4 regions of the uncultured Zoogloea sp. genome follow, and region 2 is predicted to be linked to each of the others. Evidence: predicted binding sites of a transcription regulator. Region 2 holds the regulator's gene; each other region holds the start of a gene.

Evidence for each region. Region 2 encodes sigma-54, which starts transcription at its own class of promoters, with help from an activator protein. Its sites were predicted from a motif close to TGGCACGCTTNCTGCTNA; they were not measured.
Region 1: Q0672_RS00770 (CmpA/NrtA family ABC transporter substrate-binding protein) is a predicted target of sigma-54. The motif match lies at 1,407-1,424, and genes of this name have one in related genera.
Region 3: nifE (nitrogenase iron-molybdenum cofactor biosynthesis protein NifE) is a predicted target of sigma-54. The motif match lies at 2,502-2,519, and genes of this name have one in related genera.
Region 4: Q0672_RS20645 (hydrogenase small subunit) is a predicted target of sigma-54. The motif match lies at 3,824-3,841, and genes of this name have one in related genera.

What each region holds. Positions count from the first base shown of each region.
Region 1 covers NZ_CALAYQ010000010.1:11,607-17,140, reverse strand. Annotated here, with positions in the region: gene Q0672_RS00780 (SpoIIE family protein phosphatase) at 1-477, shown strand, start outside; gene Q0672_RS00775 (ANTAR domain-containing response regulator) at 566-1,141, shown strand; gene Q0672_RS00770 (CmpA/NrtA family ABC transporter substrate-binding protein) at 1,567-2,823, shown strand; gene ntrB (nitrate ABC transporter permease) at 2,929-3,879, shown strand; gene Q0672_RS00760 (ABC transporter ATP-binding protein) at 3,902-4,693, shown strand; gene Q0672_RS00755 (hypothetical protein) at 5,009-5,170, opposite strand.
Region 2 covers NZ_CALAYQ010000024.1:28,201-33,734, reverse strand. Annotated here, with positions in the region: gene Q0672_RS02400 (CinA family protein) at 1-227, shown strand, start outside; gene recA (recombinase RecA) at 402-1,436, shown strand; gene recX (recombination regulator RecX) at 1,465-1,914, shown strand; gene lptB (LPS export ABC transporter ATP-binding protein) at 1,901-2,623, shown strand; gene Q0672_RS02380 (RNA polymerase factor sigma-54) at 2,639-4,096, shown strand; gene raiA (ribosome-associated translation inhibitor RaiA) at 4,113-4,436, shown strand; gene ptsN (PTS IIA-like nitrogen regulatory protein PtsN) at 4,592-5,077, shown strand; gene hprK (HPr(Ser) kinase/phosphatase) at 5,046-5,534, shown strand, end outside.
Region 3 covers NZ_CALAYQ010000129.1:10,983-16,516, forward strand. Annotated here, with positions in the region: gene nifN (nitrogenase iron-molybdenum cofactor biosynthesis protein NifN) at 1-851, opposite strand, end outside; gene nifE (nitrogenase iron-molybdenum cofactor biosynthesis protein NifE) at 1,072-2,472, opposite strand; gene Q0672_RS14825 (citrate transporter) at 2,669-4,027, opposite strand; gene Q0672_RS14830 (RnfH family protein) at 4,104-4,373, opposite strand; gene Q0672_RS14835 (electron transport complex subunit E) at 4,385-5,068, opposite strand; gene rsxG (electron transport complex subunit RsxG) at 5,070-5,534, opposite strand, start outside.
Region 4 covers NZ_CALAYQ010000190.1:24,454-29,987, forward strand. Annotated here, with positions in the region: gene cybH (Ni/Fe-hydrogenase, b-type cytochrome subunit) at 1-691, opposite strand, end outside; gene Q0672_RS20640 (nickel-dependent hydrogenase large subunit) at 851-2,641, opposite strand; gene Q0672_RS20645 (hydrogenase small subunit) at 2,641-3,726, opposite strand; gene Q0672_RS20650 (GNAT family N-acetyltransferase) at 3,979-4,482, shown strand; gene Q0672_RS20655 (GNAT family N-acetyltransferase) at 4,504-5,439, opposite strand.

The DNA.
Region 1 (5,534 bases), on a different contig from region 2:
GCCAACCAGTCACTCACCGAGCTGGTGACCGAACTCAACGGCCTGCTGTGCGGCCTGCTGCCCAAGGGGCGTTTCGTGGCCGCATCGCTGGTGCGCCTCGAGGCGGGCACCCACAAGGGCCAGATCTGGGTGGGCGGCGTGCCCGACGTGCTGCGCATCGACGATGGCGGCAAGGTGGTGCAGCGCTTCATCTCCCGCCAGCTGCCGCTGGGCATCCTCCCTTCGGAAGAAGCGGGGATCAGCCACGAGGAGTTCGTCTGGAGCGAGGTGTCGCAGATCGTGCTGTGTTCCGACGGCCTCACCGAGGCGGAGAACACCAGCGGCGAAGCCTTCGGGATGCGTGGCCTGGAGGCGACGCTGCAGGGCTCGCCGCGCAGTGGTCGGGTCAGCCGGTTGCGTCAGGCGCTCAGCCGTCACCTGGGGCGCCAGGCCGCCGGCGACGACGTCTCGGTGCTGATCCTCGACTGCGCCGTGTAAGCCCCCGCCGTCGGGCGGCGCGGCGCAGGGCCGAAGCTGGCGTGCTTTTTGCTGAGGTAAGTCGGTACTCTTTAAGGTCCGAATTCCCATGCTACGAGTGCTGGTTGTCGATTCCTCCCGCGAGCGCGCCGCCGACGTCTGTTCGGCCATCGCGCTGGCCGGTCATCAGGTGGCGGCCGTGCTTTCCAGTGCCCTGGAGCTGTCCGACCAGGTGCTGAACACCAAGCCCGACGTGATCTTCATCCAGGCCGATTCCCCCAGCCGGGACACCCTGGAACACCTCGCGATCATGAACCGGGACTGCCCGCGCCCGGTGCTGCTGTTCTCCCAGGACGCCGACTCCGAGATGATCCGCCGTGCCGTGAAGGCCGGCGTGTCGTCGTATGTCGTTGATTCCGTGTCACCTGCGCGCCTGGACGCGGTGGTCGAGGTGGCCATCGCCCAGTTCGAAGCCTTTCAGCACATGCGCGCCGAGCGCGACGACGCCACCCGCAAGCTCTCCGAGCGGATCACCATCGACCGGGCCAAGGGTGTGCTCATGAAGGCCCGCGGCCTCGACGAGAACGCGGCCTACCACGCGCTGCGCAAACTGGCGATGGAGCGGGGCCGCAAGCTGGCCGACGTGGCCCAGGACGTGATCGACATGTCTAACCTGTTGCTGTGACGTAATCCGAAAGTGGTAGTTGCTCCGCGGGTGGGGCCTTGATTCGGGGCGGAGGCGCGGTGGCGGCTCCGCCCCGAATCCTTTTGAAACGCCCGCCGCACCCAATGGCCTGCCGTGCTGCGCGGCCGGATGATCCGGCGTGGTGCGAAATCGGCGGGTGTTGCACTGCAACAGTGCATCAGAAAGGGGTGATTCAACTACCCAAAAGGGGGTATGGATTCACCCAAAACAATCTTTGTTATACAAATCAATGAATTAAAAATACTGGCACGGTCCTCGCTAAATGTTGGTTGTCGGACCAACGGCGGCCCGACTTGATCAGGCGATCTCACTTGGACAAGGGCGTCCATCCCCTCGCGGGTTATTGCGGGGAGATGTGGCGCCCGTTTTTTTTGAATTTTCGATTTCACGATCAGGGGCGAGCGATGAGCAAGCAATTCGACGACAAGTTTCTTTCCCGCCGCGGCTTTCTCAAGGCTGGGGCTGGCCTCGGAGGTATGGCGGCAATGGGCACGATGATTCCTGCGGGTGGTGTGTGGGCTGCCGGTTCGGACAAGCCGGAGCTGGAAGAGGTGAAGATCGGTTTCATCCCGCTGACTGACTGTTCGTCGGTGGTGATGGCCTCGGTGATGGGCTTCGACAAGAAGTACGGCATCAAGATCACCCCCAGCAAGGAAGCCTCCTGGGCCGGCGTGCGCGACAAGCTCGCCAACGGCGAACTCCACGCCGCCCACGTGCTGTACGGCCTGGTGTATGGCCTGCACCTGGGCATCGGCGGCCCCAAGAAAGACATGGCCGTGCTCATGACCCTCAACAACAACGGTCAGGCCATCACCCTCTCCAACGGCCTCAAGGACAAGGGCGCGGTGGATGGCGCCAGCCTCGCCAAGGTGATCGCGAAGAAGGAAAAGGAATACACCTTCGCCCAGACCTTCCCCACCGGCACCCACGCCATGTGGCTGTACTACTGGCTGGCCGCCCACGACATCGACCCGTTCAAGGACGTCAAGAACATCGTCGTGCCGCCCCCGCAGATGGTCGCCAACATGCGCGTCGGCAACATGGACGGCTACTGCGTCGGCGAACCCTGGAACCAGCGCGCCATCGTCGACAAGATCGGCTTTACGGCCGTGACCACCCAGGACATCTGGACCGACCACCCCGAGAAGGTGCTGGGCTCCACCGCCGAGTTCGCGGCCAAGTACCCCAACACAGCCCGGGCGATGATCTGCGCGATCCTCGAAGCCTCCAAGTGGATCGACGCCAGCGCCGCCAACCGCTCGAAGACCGCCGAGACCGTCGCCGCCAAGAGCTATGTGAACACCGACGTGGATGTGATCCGCAGCCGGATGATCGGCCAGTACGAAAACGGCCTGGGCAAGAGCTGGTCCGAGAAGAACTACATGAAGTTCTACAACGACGGCCAGGTGAACTACCCCTACCTGTCCGACGGCATGTGGTTCCTCACCCAGCACAAGCGCTGGGGCCTGCTCAAGCAGGACGTGGATTACCTCGCCGTAGCCAAGGCCATCAACAAGACCGATCTCTACAAGCAGGCAGCCAGCATCGTCGGCGCGCCGGTGCCCAAGTCGGACTTCCGCACCTCCAAGCTCATCGACGGCGTGGTGTGGGACGGCAAGGACCCGAAGAAGTACGCCGCCAGCTTCAAGATCAAGGCCTGACCGGCGGGCGGGCCGGCACCACCGGCCCGCCACCCCAAACCCCGATTCAATCCCGCACGCAACCCGACAGGCTCACCCGCCGTCACGAAGATCACGGAGATCACCATGACCACTGCATCGCTAACGTCCGGCCTCGTTGCCGTCCGGCCCGAAGCCGAGTCTGCCCCGGTCGTCCGGGGTGAAGTCACCAAGACAGAGGATTCCAAGATGGGCGCCACGACCCACACCGACAAAGCCGCCGCCGCGCCCGCCAAGGCAGACGATTCCGTCTCCTTCGGCACCCACCTGGGCAACTTCGTCCGCAAGGTCATCCCGCCGCTGCTCGGCTTCGCGCTGGTGATCGGCGTGTGGGCGCTGGTGGCGATGAAATCCGCCGACTTCCCCGGCCCCGGCAAAACCTGGGACGCCGCTGTCGTGCTGTTCTCCGACCCCTTCTACAGCAACGGCCCCAACGACCAGGGCATCGGCTGGAACATCCTGTCGTCCCTCAAACGCGTCGCCATCGGCTTCGGCGTGGCCGCGCTGGTGGGCATCCCGCTGGGCTTCATCATCGGCCGCTTTGCCTTCATGAACAGCATGCTCGAGCCGATCATCAGCATCCTGCGCCCGGTCTCGCCGCTGGCCTGGCTGCCCATCGGCCTGATGGTCTTCAAGGCCGCCGATCCGGCCTCCACCTGGACGATCTTCATCTGCTCCATCTGGCCGATGATCCTCAACACCGCCCAGGGCGTGCAGCGCGTGCCGCAGGATTACCTCAACGTGGCGCGGGTGCTCAACCTCTCCGAGTTCAAGATCATCACCAAGATCCTGTTCCCCTCGGTGCTGCCCTACATGCTCACCGGCATCCGCCTGTCCATCGGCACCGCCTGGCTGGTGATCGTTGCGGCCGAAATGCTCACCGGCGGCGTCGGCATCGGCTTCTGGGTGTGGGACGAATGGAACAACCTCAAGGTCGAGCACATCATCATCGCCATCTTCGTGATCGGCATCGTCGGCCTGCTGCTCGAACAGCTCCTGCTGCTGATCGCCCGCCGCTTCAGCTACGGCGCCAACTGATACTGCCCCGAGGAGAATGCAAATGAACGCCATCGTCAAAGTCGAAAACGTCGGCATGAGCTTCGACACCAAGAAAGGCCGCTTCATCGCCCTGCAGAACGTCAATCTGCAGATCAAAAAGGGCGAAGTCGTCTCGCTCATCGGCCACTCGGGCTGCGGCAAATCCACGCTGCTCAACCTCATCGCCGGCCTCACCCTGCCCACCTCGGGGGTGATGCTGTGCAACGGCCGCGAGATCGCCGGCCCCGGGCCTGAGCGCGCGGTGGTCTTCCAGAACCACTCGCTCCTGCCCTGGCTCAACTGCTTCGAGAACGTCTATCTCGCCGTCGAGCGCGTGTTCGGCACCAAGGAAGGCAAGGAAAAGCTCAAGGCCCGCACCAACGAAGCCCTCGAGATGGTGCACATGAGCCACGCCGCCCAGAAGCTGCCCCACGAAATCTCCGGCGGCATGAAGCAGCGCATCGGCATCGCCCGCGCCTTCGCCATGGAGCCCCAGATCCTGCTGATGGACGAACCCTTCGGCGCCCTCGACGCACTCACCCGCGCCTCGCTGCAGGACGAACTCATCGGCGTGATGGAAAAGACCGGCGCAACGGTGGTGATGGTCACCCACGACGTGGATGAAGCCGTGCTGCTCTCCGACCGCGTGGTAATGATGACCAACGGCCCCGCCGCCACCATCGGCGAGATCCTCGAAGTGAAGCTCCCCAAACCCCGCGACCGCCTCGCCCTGGCCCACGACGCCCACTTCGTCGAATGCCGGGCGGCGATTCTGGAGTTCTTGTATCAGAAGCAGATGAAGAAGGCGGCTTAGTGGACGCCCCCCGAAGCGCCTGCGGCGCCTCCCCCCACTGGGGGGCAGGCCGGCCGCTTCGGGGCGGCCGTGCGCGGCCGGCCTTGGTTCGTGCCTTTTCTGCTCGAGTCGGCTTATGGGGATAGTGCAGCGTAACCCGACTACTCCTATCAGACGCGTCGGCCGGTGCTTCACTGTGCCGTATCGAACCGGAAGGGTGGGGGAAGTCCTTTGGTATTCCTACTCGAACTGCCGGGTTAGCGGTTTAGTCCTTGAGCCACTTATGCAACGCATACACGCCCCCAGCCACTGCGAGCGGAGCTGCGCATGTGATGACTACGCCAGTTGCCATGCCGCCACCGACGACACCGCCCACTGCGGCGAGGCCAGAAGTAATTCCTGCTGCTGACAGCCCTCCAACGGCTCCCGCCGCCGAAACAGTTGCCACAGAGCCCGCAACGCCAGCTCCGGCACCAAGACCTGCAGCGATTTTTTCATCTGTTTCGATGTTGTCACTTGTAAGTGCCGCTGCCAGAGCTCCACCGGCAAGAACTGGCGCCGCCGCAACGCCGATTCCTGCAGCCATGCCCCCGCCGACGAGGCTCCCAAGGGTGGCTAAGCCAGATGTCATGCCTGCCGCGGACAGCCCTTCTACAGCACCCAGCGTTGAAACAGCAGCTAAGGAGCATGCTGCACCTGAAGCTCCGCCTCCGGCTGTACTTGAAACTACTTTCAAACTTTCTTCGCTCATTTTGATCTCCATGAAAAACACTCTCTAAACGATCCCAAAGCGGCTGTAGGGGATAGCTGCTAACGCGGCACCGGAGTATGCGTAGGGGTTAGCATACGTAGGTCGGGTTAG
Region 2 (5,534 bases):
GCGGCACCCTCGAACGGGCCGAGGCCGACCTCGCCCTGTCGATCTCCGGCATCGCCGGCCCGGGGGGCGGATCAGCCGACAAACCCGTCGGCACCGTGTGCTTCGGCTGGGGCCGGACCGGCGAATCCCCCCAGACCGCCACCTGCCGCTTCGACGGCGACCGGGAGGCCGTCCGCCGCCAGGCAGTGGTGTTCGCCCTCACCGAACTCATCCGCCGCTACGCCTGAAATCCCATCCGCATCAAGGTCTTGGCAAATCCGGTAGACGTTCCGCTGCAACTGTATAAAATACCAGTCTGCGCGACTTTCTTCGCTCCGATACCTCTCGTGACGACGCGCGATCACCCGCACGCAAACTCTGTGCCATAATCTCCAAAACCCTTTTTACAAGGATCACGACAGATGGATGACAACAAGGCCAAGGCCCTCGCCGCCGCGCTTTCCCAGATCGAAAAGCAGTTCGGCAAGGGCTCGATCATGCGCCTGGGCGACGGCGAAGTCGAAAGCGACATCCAGACCGTCTCCACCGGCTCCCTGGGCCTCGACATCGCCCTCGGCATCGGCGGTCTGCCCCGCGGCCGGGTCGTGGAAATCTACGGTCCCGAATCGTCCGGCAAGACGACCCTCACCCTCCAGGTCGTCTCCGAAATGCAGAAGCTCGGCGGCACCGCCGCCTTCATCGACGCCGAACACGCGCTGGACGTCACCTACGCCCAGAAGCTCGGGGTCAATATCGGCGACCTCCTGATCTCCCAGCCCGACACCGGCGAACAGGCCCTCGAGATCGCCGACATGCTGGTGCGCTCCGGTGGCGTTGACGTGGTCGTGATCGACTCCGTCGCAGCCCTCACCCCGAAGGCCGAAATCGAAGGCGAGATGGGCGATCAGCTCCCCGGCCTGCAGGCCCGCCTGATGTCCCAGGCCCTGCGCAAGCTCACCGCCAACATCAAGCGCACCAACACCCTGGTCATCTTCATCAACCAGATCCGGATGAAGATCGGCGTGATGTTCGGCAGCCCCGAGACCACCACCGGCGGCAACGCCCTCAAGTTCTACGCCTCGGTGCGGATGGACATCCGCCGCATCGGCACCATCAAGAAGAACGACGAGGTGATCGGCTCCGAAACCAAGGTCAAGGTCGTCAAGAACAAGGTCGCGCCCCCGTTCCGCGAAACCCTGTTCGACATCCTGTACGGCGAAGGCACCTCCCGCGAGGGCGAGATCATCGACCTGGGCGTCCAGCACAAGTTCGTGGACAAGTCCGGCGCCTGGTACGCCTACAACGGCGAGAAGATCGGCCAGGGCAAGGACAACGCCCGCGAATTCCTCAAGAGCAACCCGCACATCGCCCGCGAGATCGAAAACAAGATCCGCGTCGCCGTCGGGCTGCCTGAGATGGCCGTGATCACGCCCGCCGCCCCCGCCGCGGCAGCCTGAACGTCTCCGGCAGGAAACACCGTCGTCCATGGCCACCAGTCTGCATGAGCGGGCCCTGCGCTGCCTGGCCCAGCGGGAGCATTCCCGCGCCGAGCTCGCCCGCAAGCTGGGCACCCTCGGCAGCGAGGAAGAGGTGAGCGCCGAACTCGACCGTCTGGTCGAGCTTGGCCTCCTCTCCGACGCCCGCTTCGCCGATGCCTACGTGCGCGCCAAGGCGGCCCGCTTCGGCGCCTCCCGGCTCAAGAGCGAGCTCGCCCGGCGCGGCGTCGACGCCGAGCAGATCGGCCTGGCCATTGCCGACAACTGTCCGGAAAGTGAATTCGAACGCGCCTGCGACATCCATCGCCGAAAGTTCGCCGCAGCACCGGCAGACGCGCGAGAATGGGCGCGCCAGGCGCGTTTTCTTCAAGGTCGCGGCTTCTCGACCGAAATCATTCGTAGAGTCCTGAAAGAACACCCCGGCGATGAGCCTGCTTAAAGTCAGCAACCTGCGCAAGAAGTACAAGGCCCGCACCGTCGTCCACGACGTCTCCTTCGACGTCGGCAGTGGCGAAGTGGTCGGCCTGCTCGGCCCCAACGGCGCCGGCAAGACGACCTGCTTCTACATGATCGTCGGCCTGGTGGTCGCCGATGGCGGCGAGATCACCCTCGACGACCAGGTGCTGACCCATCGCCCGATCCACCAGCGCGCCCGCCTCGGCCTGTCCTACCTGCCCCAGGAGATGAGCGTCTTCCGCAAGCTCACCGTGGCCGAGAACATTCAGGCCGTGCTCGAACTGCAGAAGCTCAGCAAGGCCGAAATGGCCGAACGCCTCGAACAGCTCCTCGGCGAGCTGGGCATCGAACACCTGCGCGACAACACCGCGATCTCCCTCTCCGGCGGCGAGCGCCGGCGCTGCGAGATCGCCCGCGCCCTCGCCTCCGACCCGCGGCTGATCCTCCTCGACGAGCCCTTCGCTGGCGTCGACCCGATCGCCGTGATCGACATCCAGAAGATCATCCGCTTCCTCAAGGAAAAGGGCATCGGCGTCCTCATCACCGACCACAACGTCCGCGAAACCCTCGGCATCTGCGACCGCGCCTTCATCATCAATGCCGGGGAAGTGCTGGCCAGCGGCCGCCCGGAAGACATCGTCCGGAATGAACAGGTCCGTCAGGTTTACCTCGGCGAGCACTTCCGGCTTTAAGGCATCATTGTTGTCATGAAGCCCAGCCTCCAGCTCAAACTCTCCCAACATCTCGCGCTCACCCCGCAGCTACAGCAGTCCATCAAGCTGCTGCAGCTATCGACCCTCGAGCTCAACCAGGAGATCGAGAAGATCCTCCTCGAGAACCCGATGATCGAGCGGGACGAGCCGGAATCGAACCTCGGCTCCAGCCGTCTCGAAGCCCCCGGCCCGGCCGCCCCCGCCGGCAGCGAGGCCGCCCATGAGCGCGAGCAGGAGCAGGCCCGCGAATCCGACCAGCGCGAGCGCGACACCGACCGGGAGTTCGACTTCGCCGAAGGCGGCGACTGGCAGGGCTCCGGCAGCGGCTCGCGGGACGATGATGACGACAACGATTTCCAGGATCTCCAGGCCACGGTCACCACCCTGCGCGACCACCTGGACGCCCAGATCGCCCTCACCCAGCTGTCCGACCGGGATCGCGCCCTCACCCGCTTCATGATCGAGGCCCTCGACGACGACGGCTACCTCAGCCAGGCCCTCGAAGACCTCCTTCCGCTACTCCCGCCCGAGCTCGAAGTGGATCTGGACGACCTCACGATCGCCCTGCGCCACATCCAGAGCCTCGACCCCTGCGGGATCGGCGCTGCCGACATCGGCGAATGCCTCGGCCTGCAGCTGCGCGCCCTGCCGCCCAGCCGCGAACGCGAGCTGGCGCTGGCCATCGTCGCCGAACACCTCGAACTCCTCGCCGCCCGCGACTACCTCAAGCTCAAGCGCGCCCTGCGCTGCACCGACGACGAGCTGCGCGAAGCCCACGCCCTGATCCTCGACCTCAACCCCCGGCCCGGCGCCCGCTTCGCCCAGTCCGACATCCGCTACGTGGTTCCGGATGTCATCGTCCGCAAGGTCCGCAACACCTGGGTTGTTAACCTCAACCCGGATGCGATGCCCAAGCTGCGCATCAACCAGCTTTATGCCCAGATCCTGCGGGACAACCGCGGCGCCAGTGGCTCCCTGTCCAATCACCTGCAGGAAGCCCGCTGGCTCATCAAGAACGTTCAGCAGCGCTTCGACACCATCCAGCGTGTGTCGCAAGCGATCGTTGACCGGCAGCGTCAGTTCTTCGATTATGGCGATGTGGCGATGCGCCCTCTGACACTGCGTGAAATCGCCGAACAGTTGGAATTGCACGAGTCCACCGTCTCGCGGGTGACCACCCAGAAGTACATGGCCACACCAAGAGGCATTTTCGAGTTCAAACATTTTTTCGGCAGTCACGTCGCCACCGACACCGGTGGGGCGGCTTCCTCGACGGCGATTCGGGCGCTGATTCGCCAGCTGGTAGCCGCGGAAGACAAGAAGAAACCCTTGTCCGACGCCAAGATTGCCGAGTTGTTGGGCCAGCAGGGTATCGTCGTGGCACGCAGGACCATCGCAAAGTGTCGCGAGTCCCTCGATATCCCGCCGGTCAGTCTGCGCAAAACCATCTGACAGAAAGGTAAGAACCATGAACCTCAACATCACGGGGCATCACGTCGAAGTTACGCCGGCCATCCGCGAATACGTCACCTCCAAGCTCGATCGCGTGATCCGTCATTTCGACAACGTCACCAGCGTCGGCGTGATCCTCTCGGTGGAAAAGCTGCGTCAGAAGGCCGAAGTCACCGTTCACGTGCGTGGCAAGGACATCCACGTCGAGAGCGAGGATGCCGACATGTATGCCGCCATCGACGCCCTGACCGACAAGCTCGACCGCCAGGTTCTGAAGTACAAGGACAAGGCCTCCGATCACGGCCATGACTCCCTGAAGCAGCACCTCGCCGAATCCTGATCTTCGGCCCCAAGTAATCCCCTTCTCCCCGGGACCGTTGTGGCTATAATGCGCCCCAACTGACACAACGGCCCCGGCGGCACCCGCCCCCGGATTTTCCAGATTCGTTCCCGGAAACCTGTCCCGGTCCCACCGCGTACAGGAGCGTCCCGCCCATGAACCTCATCGCCAAACTTCTGCCTCCAGCCAATGTGGTCGTCGGCCTCGAGGCGAGCAGCAAGAAGCGTGCTTTCGAGCAGGCCGGCCTGCTGTTCGAGAACAATCACGGCATCGCCCGGAGCACCGTCTTCGACAGCCTGTTTGCCCGCGAGAAGCTCGGCTCGACCGGTCTCGGGCAGGGCATCGCGATTCCCCACGGACGCATCAAGGGCCTCAAGGACGCGCTGGGCGCCTTCATGCGTCTCGCCGAACCCGTCCCCTTCGACGCCCCGGACGGCCGCCCCGTTTCGATGCTGTTCGTGCTGCTGGTGCCCGAACAGGCCAACGAACACCACCTGCAGCTCCTTTCCGAACTCGCCCAGATGTTCAGCGATCGCAGCTTCCGCGATCAGCTCCTGACCGCCCCGGACGCCCTCGCGGCCCACTCCCTCTTTGCCCAGTGGGGCAGCGATGCGCCAGACAACAGTAGCGCGGCTGTTTGACGACAACCTCGACCGCCTGAGGCTGCGCCACATCTGCGGCAGCCTCGACACCCGCATCTCGGTCTCCGAAGACCGCATCTGGCCCGCCGACATGGTCGGCCACCTCAACCTGATCCACCCCGACCGCCTGCAGATCCTCGGCTCGTCCGAGCTCGCCTGGGCCCGCCGCCAGACCCGCGACAAGGTGATCCACCATGTCCGCGAGATCCTCTCCTACGGCCCGCCAGCCATCATCGTCGCCGACGACGAAGACATCCCCAGCCTGATCCGCACCGTCTGCGCCAACGAAGACGTGGCCCTCTTCGCCAGCCCACTGCCGGCGGCCAACGTCATCGACCTGCTGCGCAGCTACCTGTCGCGCAAACTCGCCGAACGGGTCGCCCTGCACGGGGTGATGATGGACGTGCTGGGCCTGGGCGTGTTCATCACCGGGGATTCGGGCGCCGGCAAGTCCGAG
Region 3 (5,534 bases), on a different contig from region 2:
GAGATGTCGGCGAGCGCCTGGGTGAAGGCGTCGCAGTCCTCCAGCCCCATCAGGCCGGCAAAGCGGTAGTCGGGCACGCCGGTGCGGGCGCGGAGCAGATCCGCCGCCTTGAAGAGCGACGGGCCGACCACCAGCGTGGCGGCCGATTCGCCCATGATCTCGATCTCCGCCCGGGGCGTGCCGCCGATGGTGAGGGACGAGAACTCGGCGTCGGTGAGGTGCCCGTCGAGGGAATCGCCGATGTCCGGCAGCACCACCGCACGCAGGCCGAAAGCTTCGATCCACTCGCGGATCGCCTCGATGTCGCCGGGGGTGAGCATGCCCGAGGCCAGCACATTGACCTGCTTGGGCCGGCGCCCGGCACTGCGGCCTTCGGGCACCAGCACGTCGATCATCGATTCCACCGCCAGGGCGTAGCCGCTCTCCAGGCAGCCCACGTAGTCCGGCGTGTTCACCGGCACCACCGCCACTCCGGCGTATTCCGGGTGCTTCTCGCGGAAGATCCGCACCGTGCGGCGGATGTCGGTGCCCTGGGTTTCCGAAAGCCCCGTGGTGACGAGGCCGATCACGTCGGGCTTGCTCTTCTCGGAGAGCACCCGCAGGCCCTCGACCACGTTGTCGTCGGCGCCCATGATCGAGGCCACCTGATCCATCGCCGTGGTCTGCAGTGGAATCGGCTCGCGGAAGTGGCGCACGAAGAACACCTTGCCGAAGGCCGTGCAGCCCTGCGAGCCGTGCATCAGCGGCAGGCTCCGGCCCAGGCCGAGGAAAGCCAGCGAGGCCCCCACCGGCTGGCTCACCTTGAGCGGATTGACCGCCAGCGCCTTCTTGGATTGGACGATTTCAGCCATATCAGTTTCTCCACTGCGCGTCGCGCAACCCGCGACACATGAAACGAAGGCACGGCTCTTGGGCCGGCCGCGCGCGGCCGCTCCGAAGCGGCCGGCCAGCCCCCCAGTGGGGGGGTGAGGCAGGGATTTCATGGCGCACCGCGCCATGCCTGCCGAACGGGCCTGCTGTGCAAAGCCGGCTCTCCACGCCGCAGGCGCGTCGGGGGGCGTCGTTCATCTTTCAGGCGGCCAGCACGGTGCCGGGGCCCTGCTTCGCAGCCCACGGCGCGGGCTTGCGCACCGACGCCCACACCGGGCTGCCCATCGACAGCGCCAGCTGGCGGGCCAGCTCTTCCATGCCGGCGTAACCGGCGTAGCCGAATTCCCGCTCCTGGTTGATGTCGAGGAAGGGGATGCGCGCCTTGAGGGCCGTGTAGAGGTTGCGGCCGCCGGCGATGAGGATGTCGGCCTTGTACTCGTGGTAGGTGGACAGCAGCGCCTTGGGGCTGCCGTCGTCGATCATCTTGGTGTCGTCGCCCATCAGCTCGCGGATGCGCGCCTTGTCCTCTTCCGTCGACTTCTTGGTGCCGGTGGCGACCACCTTCATGCCCAGGTCCTGCAGGGCCGAGACGATGGACCAGGACTTCACGCCGCCGGTGTAGAGCAGCACGCGCTTGCCGTTGAGGCGCTCGCGCCAGGGGTCGAGCGCCGCGCGGGACTTGGCCTCCTCCCGGGCGATGACGGCCTCGGTGCGGGCGATCAGGTCGGCGTCGCCAATGATCCGGGCGAAGTCGCGCAGGGCGTTGTTCATGTCCTGCACGCCGTAAAAACTGCCCTCGAAGAACGGGATGCCGAAGTTGTCTTCCATCTTGCGGGCCACGTTGAGCAGCGCCTTGGCGCACACCACCATGTTCACCTTGGCCCGGTGCATGGTCTGCACCTCGTGGAAACGCGCGTCGCCGGACAGGGTGCACAGGATGCGCAGACCCAGTTCGTCGAACAGCGGCAGCACGTGCCAGAACTCGCCGGCGATGTTGTATTCGCCGATCAGATTCACGTCGTAGGTGGGCAGGCCGTCGGCGCGGGGCGCGGCGGGTTCGGGCTCGCGGGTGCCGATCACGTGCTTGAACATCGCCTCGCCGGCCAGCCGGTTGCCCAGGTTCTTGGTGCCGTAGAAGCCGGCCGCATCCACCGGCACCACCGGGGTGCCCCAGCGCTCGGTGGCGGCGCGGCAGACGGCCTCCACGTCGTCGCCGATCAGCGCGGTGACGCAGGTGTTGTAGATGAACACCGCGGCCGGCGAGTAGCTGTCGATGGCCTGCTTGATGGCGTGGAACAGGCGCTTCTCGCCGCGGCCCATCACCACGTCGGTCTCGGAGAGATCGGTGGTCATCCCGATGCGGTACAGCGTGGGGCCGGAGGAGCGGGTGCCCCGGTTGTCCCACGATGAGCCCGCACAGGCGATGGGGCCGTGGACGATGTGGGCCACGTCGGCGATCGGGAGGAGCGCGATCTGGGCGCCATCGAAGGAACACCCGCCGGCGGTGGCGCCGGGCTTGGGCTTGGCGCACCCGGACTTTTCCTTCTTGTTGTGGCTGCAGGCCGGCTCGTCGAGCAGGGCCTGGATTTCGCTGGCTTTCATGCTGGCCTCTCCAAGGGTTCAGGCACCTACCAGCAATTTGAGTGCCAGCTCCAAACCCCTGTTTTTAAAGGCCTGACGGTCATTTCACGCATGTCGCAAAGCCGACAAAACCCCGCTGCCGGTACAAACCCAACAGCGCCCCACCAAAGACAAAGGCCGCCAGAGCAGCGGCCTTCAGGCAGAAGCGCGGAGGTACTCAGTGGCTGGCGGGGGACGCCAAGGGCGCCTCCAGCGCCACCGGCGCCGGGGCGTTGTGGTCGGCATCCGGGTGCCAGCCGAGCACCGTGAGCATGATGAAGAAGCCGGTCACGTAGGCCACCGGTACGTGCCAGCCGTGGCGCAGCCACTGGGCCGCCGAGCGGGCCTCGGGGAACATGCTCGACAGGGCCACCCCGGCCGACGAGCCGAACCACAGCATCGAACCGCCAAAGCCCACCGCGTAGGCCAGGAAGCCCCAGTCGTATCCGCCCTGGCGCAGGGCCAGCGCGGTGAGCGGGATGTTGTCGAACACCGCCGACACGAAGCCCAGGGCAAGGGCCGACTGCCACGAGGCGGCGGGCAGCTCCTCCACCGGCATCATCGAGGCGCACAGCACCAGCGACAGCAGGAAGACCGAACCCTTGATGGTGTCCGGCAGCACCTCCCAGTCGTGGCGACGCACCGGGATGGTCAGCAGGATCGCCGCCCACACAGCCACACCGATGAAGGGGAAGGCGTCGGCCATCTCCGGAAACTTGATGTTGATGGTGATGTTAGTCCCCACCGCGAACACCAGCATGGTCAGCACGATGAAGATCCGCCCCCAGTCCACGTGGGTGTGCTGGTGGGCGTGGCGCAGGATGGGCGAGTAGGCGTGCTGCTGACGGGCACCGAAGTAGCCGATGATGAGCAGCGCCACCCCCGCCGCCACGTAGGCATCCACCACGATCAGCGGGCTCACCCCGTCGATCCACATCATGGTGGTGGTGGTGTCGCCCACCACACTGCCCGAGCCACCCGCATTGGACGCCGCGACGATGGCGGCCAGGTAGCCCACATGCACCTTGGCCTTGAAGAGCTGATGGGCCATCGCGCCGCCTATCAGCGCCGCGGCGATGTTGTCGAGAAAGCTGGAGATCACGAAGACCATCACCAGCAGCAGGAAGCCGCCCTTCCAGTCGTCCGGCAGGAAGCGCGGCAGGATCACCGGCACGTGGCTCTTCTCGAAATGCCGGGCGAGCAGCGCAAAGCCGGTGAGCAGGCAGAACAGGTTGGCGATGGTCACCCATTCATGCCCCAGGTGCCCGACGAGGCCCGCCACGCCGGCGCCTGTCTTGAAGCCGGTGATGAGCACCTTGTAGGCGCTGATGGTGACGAGGCCGACAAGGGCCACGTAGAGGGTGGCGTTATGGAACAGCGCCACACCCAGCAGGGTGAGCGCGAAGAGGATGAAATCCAGCGGGATGCCGCCGACGGACGGCAGGCTGCCGGCCGCGAAGGCCGACACGGGGAGCAGCAGGCCGAGGGCCAGCAGCGCCCGGCCCGTTGAGGGTGGGTGCGAAGGATGAGTGGACATCGGCATTCTCGAAGGCAAATGAAAAATCGGGGAGCCGACATGAAACCGGCCGGGCGGGCCGGCCGGTCGAGGCAGGTCAGTCGTCGGCGAGATCGCGCCGGGGCACGGTTTCCGGGTCGGCGATGATGGCGCGGTAGATCTCCACCCGGTCACCCGGGCGCAGGGCCGCATCGGGCTTCACCAGCCGCCCGAAGACACCGACCTTCTGCTTCGTGAGGTCGATGTGGGGGAACTGGTCAAGGATGCCCGAGCGCTTGATGGCATCCGTCACCGTGGCCGTCTCGGGCACCTCGATGGTCACCCAGATCTGGTTTCCGGGTTCGGAGTAGGCAACGCCAATCTGCATTTTGTATCTCCTCAAGCGGCCGACGGCGTGGCCAGCCCGCGGCCCCGCGCCGACGCCCTGGCTTCGGCGCGCCGCTCCATCGCCCGTTTGCCGGCGAGCAGAAAGCCCAGCAGGGCAAATCCGCCGGGCGGCAGGATCATCAGCAGTGCGCCGCCATAGCCGGGCAGTTTCATTTCAAGAAAGGCAAACGATGGTCCGAGCAGGTTGGATGCCTGGGCGAACAGCGTGCCGGCGCCGAGGAACTCCCGCAGCAGCCCCACCACGGTGAGCGCGCCGGTGAAGCCCAGCCCCATCGCCAGCCCATCCACCGCTGAGGCGGCCACCCCGTTCTTGACGGCGAAGGCCTCGGCGCGACCGAGGATGGCGCAGTTCACCACGATCAGCGCGATGAACAGCCCGAGCACCTTGTACAGATCGTGCAGCCAGGCGTTCATGGCCATGTCCACCACCGTCACCAGGGTGGCGATGAGCACCACGAACACCGGAATGCGCACCTGGGAGCTGACGGTGTGGCGGATCATCGACACCAGCACGTTGGAGACCACCAGCACCGCGGTGGTCGCCAGCCCCATGCCCAGGCCGTTGGTGCCGCTGGTGGTGACCGCCATGGTCGGACACATGGCCAGCAGCTGGGAGAACACCACGTTCTGGTCCCACAGGCCTTCCTTGATGATGCTGCGGTAGTCGTTGCTCATGTCAGCCTCCCGTGATTTCCGTGCGGTGCTCGGCATAAAAATCCAGCCCGCCCTTCACCGCCTTGACCACCGCCCGCGGCGTGATGGTGGCGCCGGCAAACTGGTCGAACACGCCGCCGTCCTTCTTCACCCCCCACCGCTCGGGGGCCGGATCACCCAGGGACTTGCCGTCGAAGGCCTTCACCCACGGGTCTTTCTTCACCTCGATCTTGTCGCCCAGGCCCGGGGTCTCGGTGTGCTTGAGCACCCGCACGCCCAGGGTGTGGCCTTCGGCATCGACGGCCATCAGGATGCTGATCTCGCCGGCGTAGCCGCGCTCGGCCACCTGAAACACCGCGGCCTTCACGGCCCCGGCGTGGCGGGCGCGGTAGATCGTCACCGGCTTGCCGGCCTTGTCGATGGCCAGCGTGTCCTTCAGGAAATCGTTGTCGGCCAGCCCGGCCGGCAGCACCTCGGCGAGGGAATC
Region 4 (5,534 bases), on a different contig from region 2:
TCCGCCAGCCAGAGATCATCGTGGAGATGAGACTCTGGCGGCTCATGATGTCTTCACGGATCGCCGCATACACGTGGACCAGCGCAAAGCTCATCATGATCCACATGCCGAGCCGGTGCAGGCTGTGGGTCTGCATCGAGCCACCCAGCAGCGGCAGCACCCAGCCGAACAGGCGATCGGCCCACGAGCCCAGCCCAAGGCCTTCGCTGTACAGCGCGAAGCCGGTGAAGAGCATCCCGAAGGCCAGCACGGTGAAGAAGAAGAACATCATCAGCTGGGCCATCGGGTTGTGGCCGACGTATTTCTTCGGATGCTTCTCGAGGAAGAGATACCAGCGCAGCTCGAAGAACACCTCGCTCCACCACTGCCCGTTGGTGATCGGCAGCTTGAAGATCTGCCGGGCGTGGTGGTTGCCGACGAAGGCCCAATACACCCGCCCCACCAGCCCCACCGCGAAGATGTAAGCCGCGGCGAAGTGGGCAAAGCGGATGTAGCCCATCAGGAAGTTGTCCGACGCCTCACCGGTCATCGTCGGCAGCGGCTTGCCGATGAAGTAGCCGCTCACCGCAAGCACGACGATCGCCAGGGCGTTGATCCAGTGCCACAGGCGCACCGGCGCCTCGTACACATAGATCGAACGTACCTGCCGGCCGTGCCGTTCGGCCTCCAGCATGTCTTGTTGTGAAAGCATGATCAAGCCTCCCGACGGGCCGCCCCGAGGGAGGCGGCGCCCCCTTGGGGGGGTGAGACAGGGAATGCGCGGCACCCTGTGCCGCGCCTGCCGAACGGGTCAGCTGTGCAAAGCTGACCCTCCGCGAACAACGTGAGCGTGGGGGTCATCATCATCTCCTCAGCGGACCTTGATCGACGCCATTTCCTGCCCGTCCGGCGACAGCACATGGGTGGAGCAGGCCATGCACGGGTCGAAGGAATGCAGGGTGCGCAGGATTTCCAGCGGCTCGTCGGCCTTGGCCACCGGTGTGTCCATCAGCGAGGCCTCGAAGGCGCCGATCTGGCCCTTCGCGTCCCGCGGACCGCCGTTCCAGGTGGTGGGCACCACCGCCTGGTAGTTGTCGATGCGGGTGTCCTTGATGCGGATCCAGTGGCCCAGCGCGCCACGCGGCGCCTCGGTGAAGCCCACGCCCTTGGCGTCCTTCGGCCAGGTGGACGGGTCCCACTTTTCGATGTTGGCGGTGGAGAGATCGCCGGCCTTGAGGTTGGCCATCAGCTTGTCGAAGAAGTAGCGCGACTTGTGCGCCGCCCACGAAGCCTCCAGGCCCCGCGCAGCGGTGCGGCCTAGGGTCGAGAAGATCGCCTTGAGGGGCAGGCCGAGATCCTTCAGCAGCTTGTCCACCGGCTCCTTGAACTCGGGGTTGTTCTGGGCGTAGCCGATGACGTAGCGCGACAGGGGGCCGACCTCCATCGCGTGGCCGCGCCAGCGGGGCGCCTTGATCCACGAATACTTGCCGGCTTCGTCCAGGTTCTCGATCTTGGTCTTGGTGCCCTTGGTGGCCTTGCCCAGCTCGAAGTTGGGTTCGGTGACGCCGTCCCACGGGTGCAGACCCTTGGTCTCGTCGGCGTACTTGTACCAGCTATGGGCCACGTGCTCCTGCACCTGCTCGGGGTCGCGCAGGTCAACCTCGTGCACCTTGGTGAGGTCGCCGTTGATGATGGCGCCGCGGGGCAGCAGCAGGTTCTTGGCGGAGTAGTCGTTGGCCACGTCCGGGATGTCGCCGTACGACAGCACGCACTGGCTCGACAGGCCGCCGCCGTAGGTCCAGTCCTTGTAAAAACTGGCGATGGCGACGAGATCCGGCACGTACACCATATCGATGAACTCGATGCAGCGGTCGATGATCGAGGAGATCAGGTTGAGCCGCTCCATGTTGATCGCGCCGACCGCGCCCGCACCTTCCATGTTGATCGCGCAGGGCACGCCGCCCACCAGCCAGTTCGGGTGCGGGTTCTTGCCACCGAAGATGGTGTGGATCTTGACGATCTCCTTCTGGAAGTCGAGCGCCTCCAGGTAGTGCGTCACCGCCATCAGGTTGGCTTCCGGCGGCAGCCGATAGGCCGGGTTGCCCCAGTAGCCGTTCATGAAGGGGCCGAGCTGGCCGGATTCGACGAACTTCTTCAGACGGTTCTGCACGTCGCGGAAGTAGCCCGGCGACGACAGCGGCCAGCTGGAGATGCTCTGGGCGAGTTCGGAGGTCTTCTTGGGATCAGCCTTCAGGGCCGACACCACGTCCACCCAGTCCAGCGCGTGCAGGTGGTAGAAGTGCACCAGGTGATCGTGAATCTGGAGCGCCAGCTGCATCAGGTTGCGGATGATGTTGGCGTTCTCGGGGATCTTGATGTTGAGGGCGTCTTCCACCGCGCGCACCGAGGTGAGCGCGTGGGTGCCGGTGCACACGCCGCAGACTCGCTCGGTGAAAGCCCACGCGTCGCGCGGGTCGCGGCCCTTCAGGATCACCTCCAGCCCGCGCCACATGGTGCCGGTGGAGACCGCGTTGCGGATCACATTATGTTCGTCGATGTTCACCTCGACGCGCAGATGGCCCTCGATCCGGCACACCGGATCGACCACCACGCGCTTGCCCGAGTTGTCGAGCTTGAAGCCCTGGGTTTCCAGCACCGTCATCATTTGTCTCCCGAATTCTTGTCGTCATGCTGCGAGCGGGCCCGCGCCAGCGCCGTCACCGCCGCGTGGGCAGCCACTGCCGCGCCCACCGCGCCGGCAGCCGTCGCGCCGATCTTGTCGGCATTGGACTCGACACCGAACTGATGGATGTCGGTCACCCGGTCGTAAAAGCTGCCCTTGTCCCAGAAGCCGTCTTCCGAGCTGCCGATGCAGCCGTGGCCGGATTGCACCGGCCAGCTCACGCCGCCGTTCCAGCGCATCGACGAGCAGGCGTTGTAAGTGGTCGGGCCCTTGCAGCCCATCTTGTAGAGGCAGTAGCCCTTGCGCGCGGCTTCGTCGTCCCAGTTCTCGACGAACTGGCCGGCGTCGAAGTGCGGGCGGCGGTAGCACTTGTCGTGGATGCGCTGACCGTAGAACATCTTCGGCCGTCCCTGGCGGTCAAGCTCGGGGATGCGGTCGAAGGTCAGCATGTAGGTGACGACACCGGTCATCACCTCGGCGATCGGCGGGCAGCCGGGCACGCGGACGATCGGCTTGTTGGTGATGACCTGATGCACCGGGGTCGCCCGGGTCGGGTTCGGCTTGGCGGCCTGCACGCAGCCGTAGGACGCGCAGGCGCCCCAGCTGATGATCGCCTTGGCGTCGGCGCAGGTTTCCTTCAGCACCTCAACAAACGGCCGGCCGCCGTGGATGCAGAACATGCCGTCCTCGTTGAGGGGCGGATTGCCCTCGACGGCCACGATGTAGTTGCCCTTGTACTTCTTCTTCACCTCTTCGATGATCGCCTCGGCCTGGTGGCCGGCGGCGGCCATCAGGGTGTCGTCGTAGTCGAGGGACAGCATCGACAACACCACGTCCTTGGTGAGCGGGTGCGCCGAGCGGATGAAGGATTCGGAACAGCAGGTGCATTCCAGCCCGTGCAGCCAGATCACCGGCGTGCGCGGCTTGGTCTCCAGCGCGTGGGCGATCTTCGGCACAAAGGCACTCCCCAGCCCCAGCGACGTGGCCGTCAGGCTGCAGAACTTCATGAAGCTGCGCCGGGTAATCCCCTGCCGGCGCAGCACCTCGTAAAATGTTTCGGTCATGGACGTCAGCCCTCCCCTCCTGGAACATCACGCCCGGATATCTTCTGATCTGCCGCGACGAAACCGGGCCGACAAGGTCGCGCAGCCTTGGGAGGAATTAACAAGAACCATGCCCAAACTGGCCGCGCGCCAAAAACCAGCCTGAGCAATGCCTTAGCGAATCCTGCCGGCGGTGACAAAAGCCCTTCCGGCAATACCGACAAGCCGATGACCAGCCAATCGGAAACCCACTAACCAGCCCTTCGACCCCAGATGACCACCGTCACCATCCACGCCGTCGATTTCGACGACCCGCGACAGACCGCCGATTTCCTGCTCCTCCTCGACCACTACATGCGCGGCCCCACCGGCAGCGGCAAGCCCATGGACGACGAGCTGCGCGCCCGCCTGCCGGACGCCCTGCGCGGCCGGCCGACGGTGCTGTGCCACATTGCCTACGTGAGTGATGAATCAGGAAGAACGCAGCCCGCCGGCCTGATCAACTGCGTCGAGGGATTTTCCACCTTCGCCGGCAAGCCGCTGCTCAACATCCACGACATCGTGGTGCACGAAGATTTCCGCCGACGCGGGATCGCCCGCGCCCTCCTCGCCCACGCCGAGACGGTCGCCCGGGAACGGGGCTGCTGCAAGCTGACGCTGGAGGTGCTGGAAGGCAACCGCGGCGCGCACCGGGCCTATCTGGAGTTCGGCTTTCAGGCCTACCAGCTCGACCCGGCGATGGGCGCCGCGATGTTCATGGAAAAGAAACTGGGCTGAGCCCGGCGGGCGGAAACGCCCTCAGAAGGCGACCCACTCTTCGAGCAGGCGGTATTCGCTGCCCCGCAGCCCCTGCTTGAAGCGGCCGTAGCCGTCAGACGACGAGTAGCCGCCCAGATCGAAGCGTTCGCAGCTGCGGACCTGCATCGCCAGCGCGGCGTTCCACATCAGGAAGTTGCCGGCCTTCTTCTGGCGCGCTTCGGGGCCGAACCAGCCGACGAAATACTCGGCGCTCCGGGCAAAGCGGAACACGATCATCCCGGCCAGAGGCTGGCCGTCGTGCAGCGCCCGGCACACGAAGACATCCTCCGGCGCCCGCTCCCGCAGCGCCCGCAGGAAGTCCGGCGACGTGCCGGCAAAGCCCTTGTCGCGCATGTTTTCCTGGTGACGGGCGAGCATCCAGTCGAAGGCGCAGGGCTTGTCGGAGATTTCAAACTCGAGCCCGCCCCGTTCGGCGCCGTTGAGCTGGGTGCGCCACGTGGAGGCGAGCCGCTTGCGCAAGGTGGCGGCGTCCTGGGTTAGATCCAGCACCGCCGAGCACCAGCCCGCCGTACCGCGAGCAATGAAACCAGCCTCCCGCAGCCACTGGCGATGCTCGTCCGATTCGGTGAGCCCCGGCGCCAGCACCAGCACGCCGCGCCGGCCGAAGCGCCAGCGCTTGCGCAGCGCCGCGTACACGGCGCGTACCTCCGCCTCCTGGGGCCGGAGCGCGAGGAACTGCGGCCCACGGTTGATCCGTGCCGCCACCGGCAGCCCCAGCAGACGCTTCACCAGCACCTGGCAGATCGCCACCGGCTGGCCGGCCTGCTCGAAGACCAGCCGCTCCACCTGCCAGCCGCCCGCCGCCTTGGCTTCGCCGTAGCCCCAGGCCTGGACGATCGCCGGCGCGGGCAGGCGCGCGAACAGCCGCTCCCATTCGTCGCGCCCCTCGACAGCACGGATCTGGCAGTCGTTCACGGACGCAAGCGGCAGCGACGCCAAGGAAAAATCGCAAGAACCATGCTTCATGGGGGATGGATTCGGGAAGTGGGCGGAGTCTACCTTCACATTTC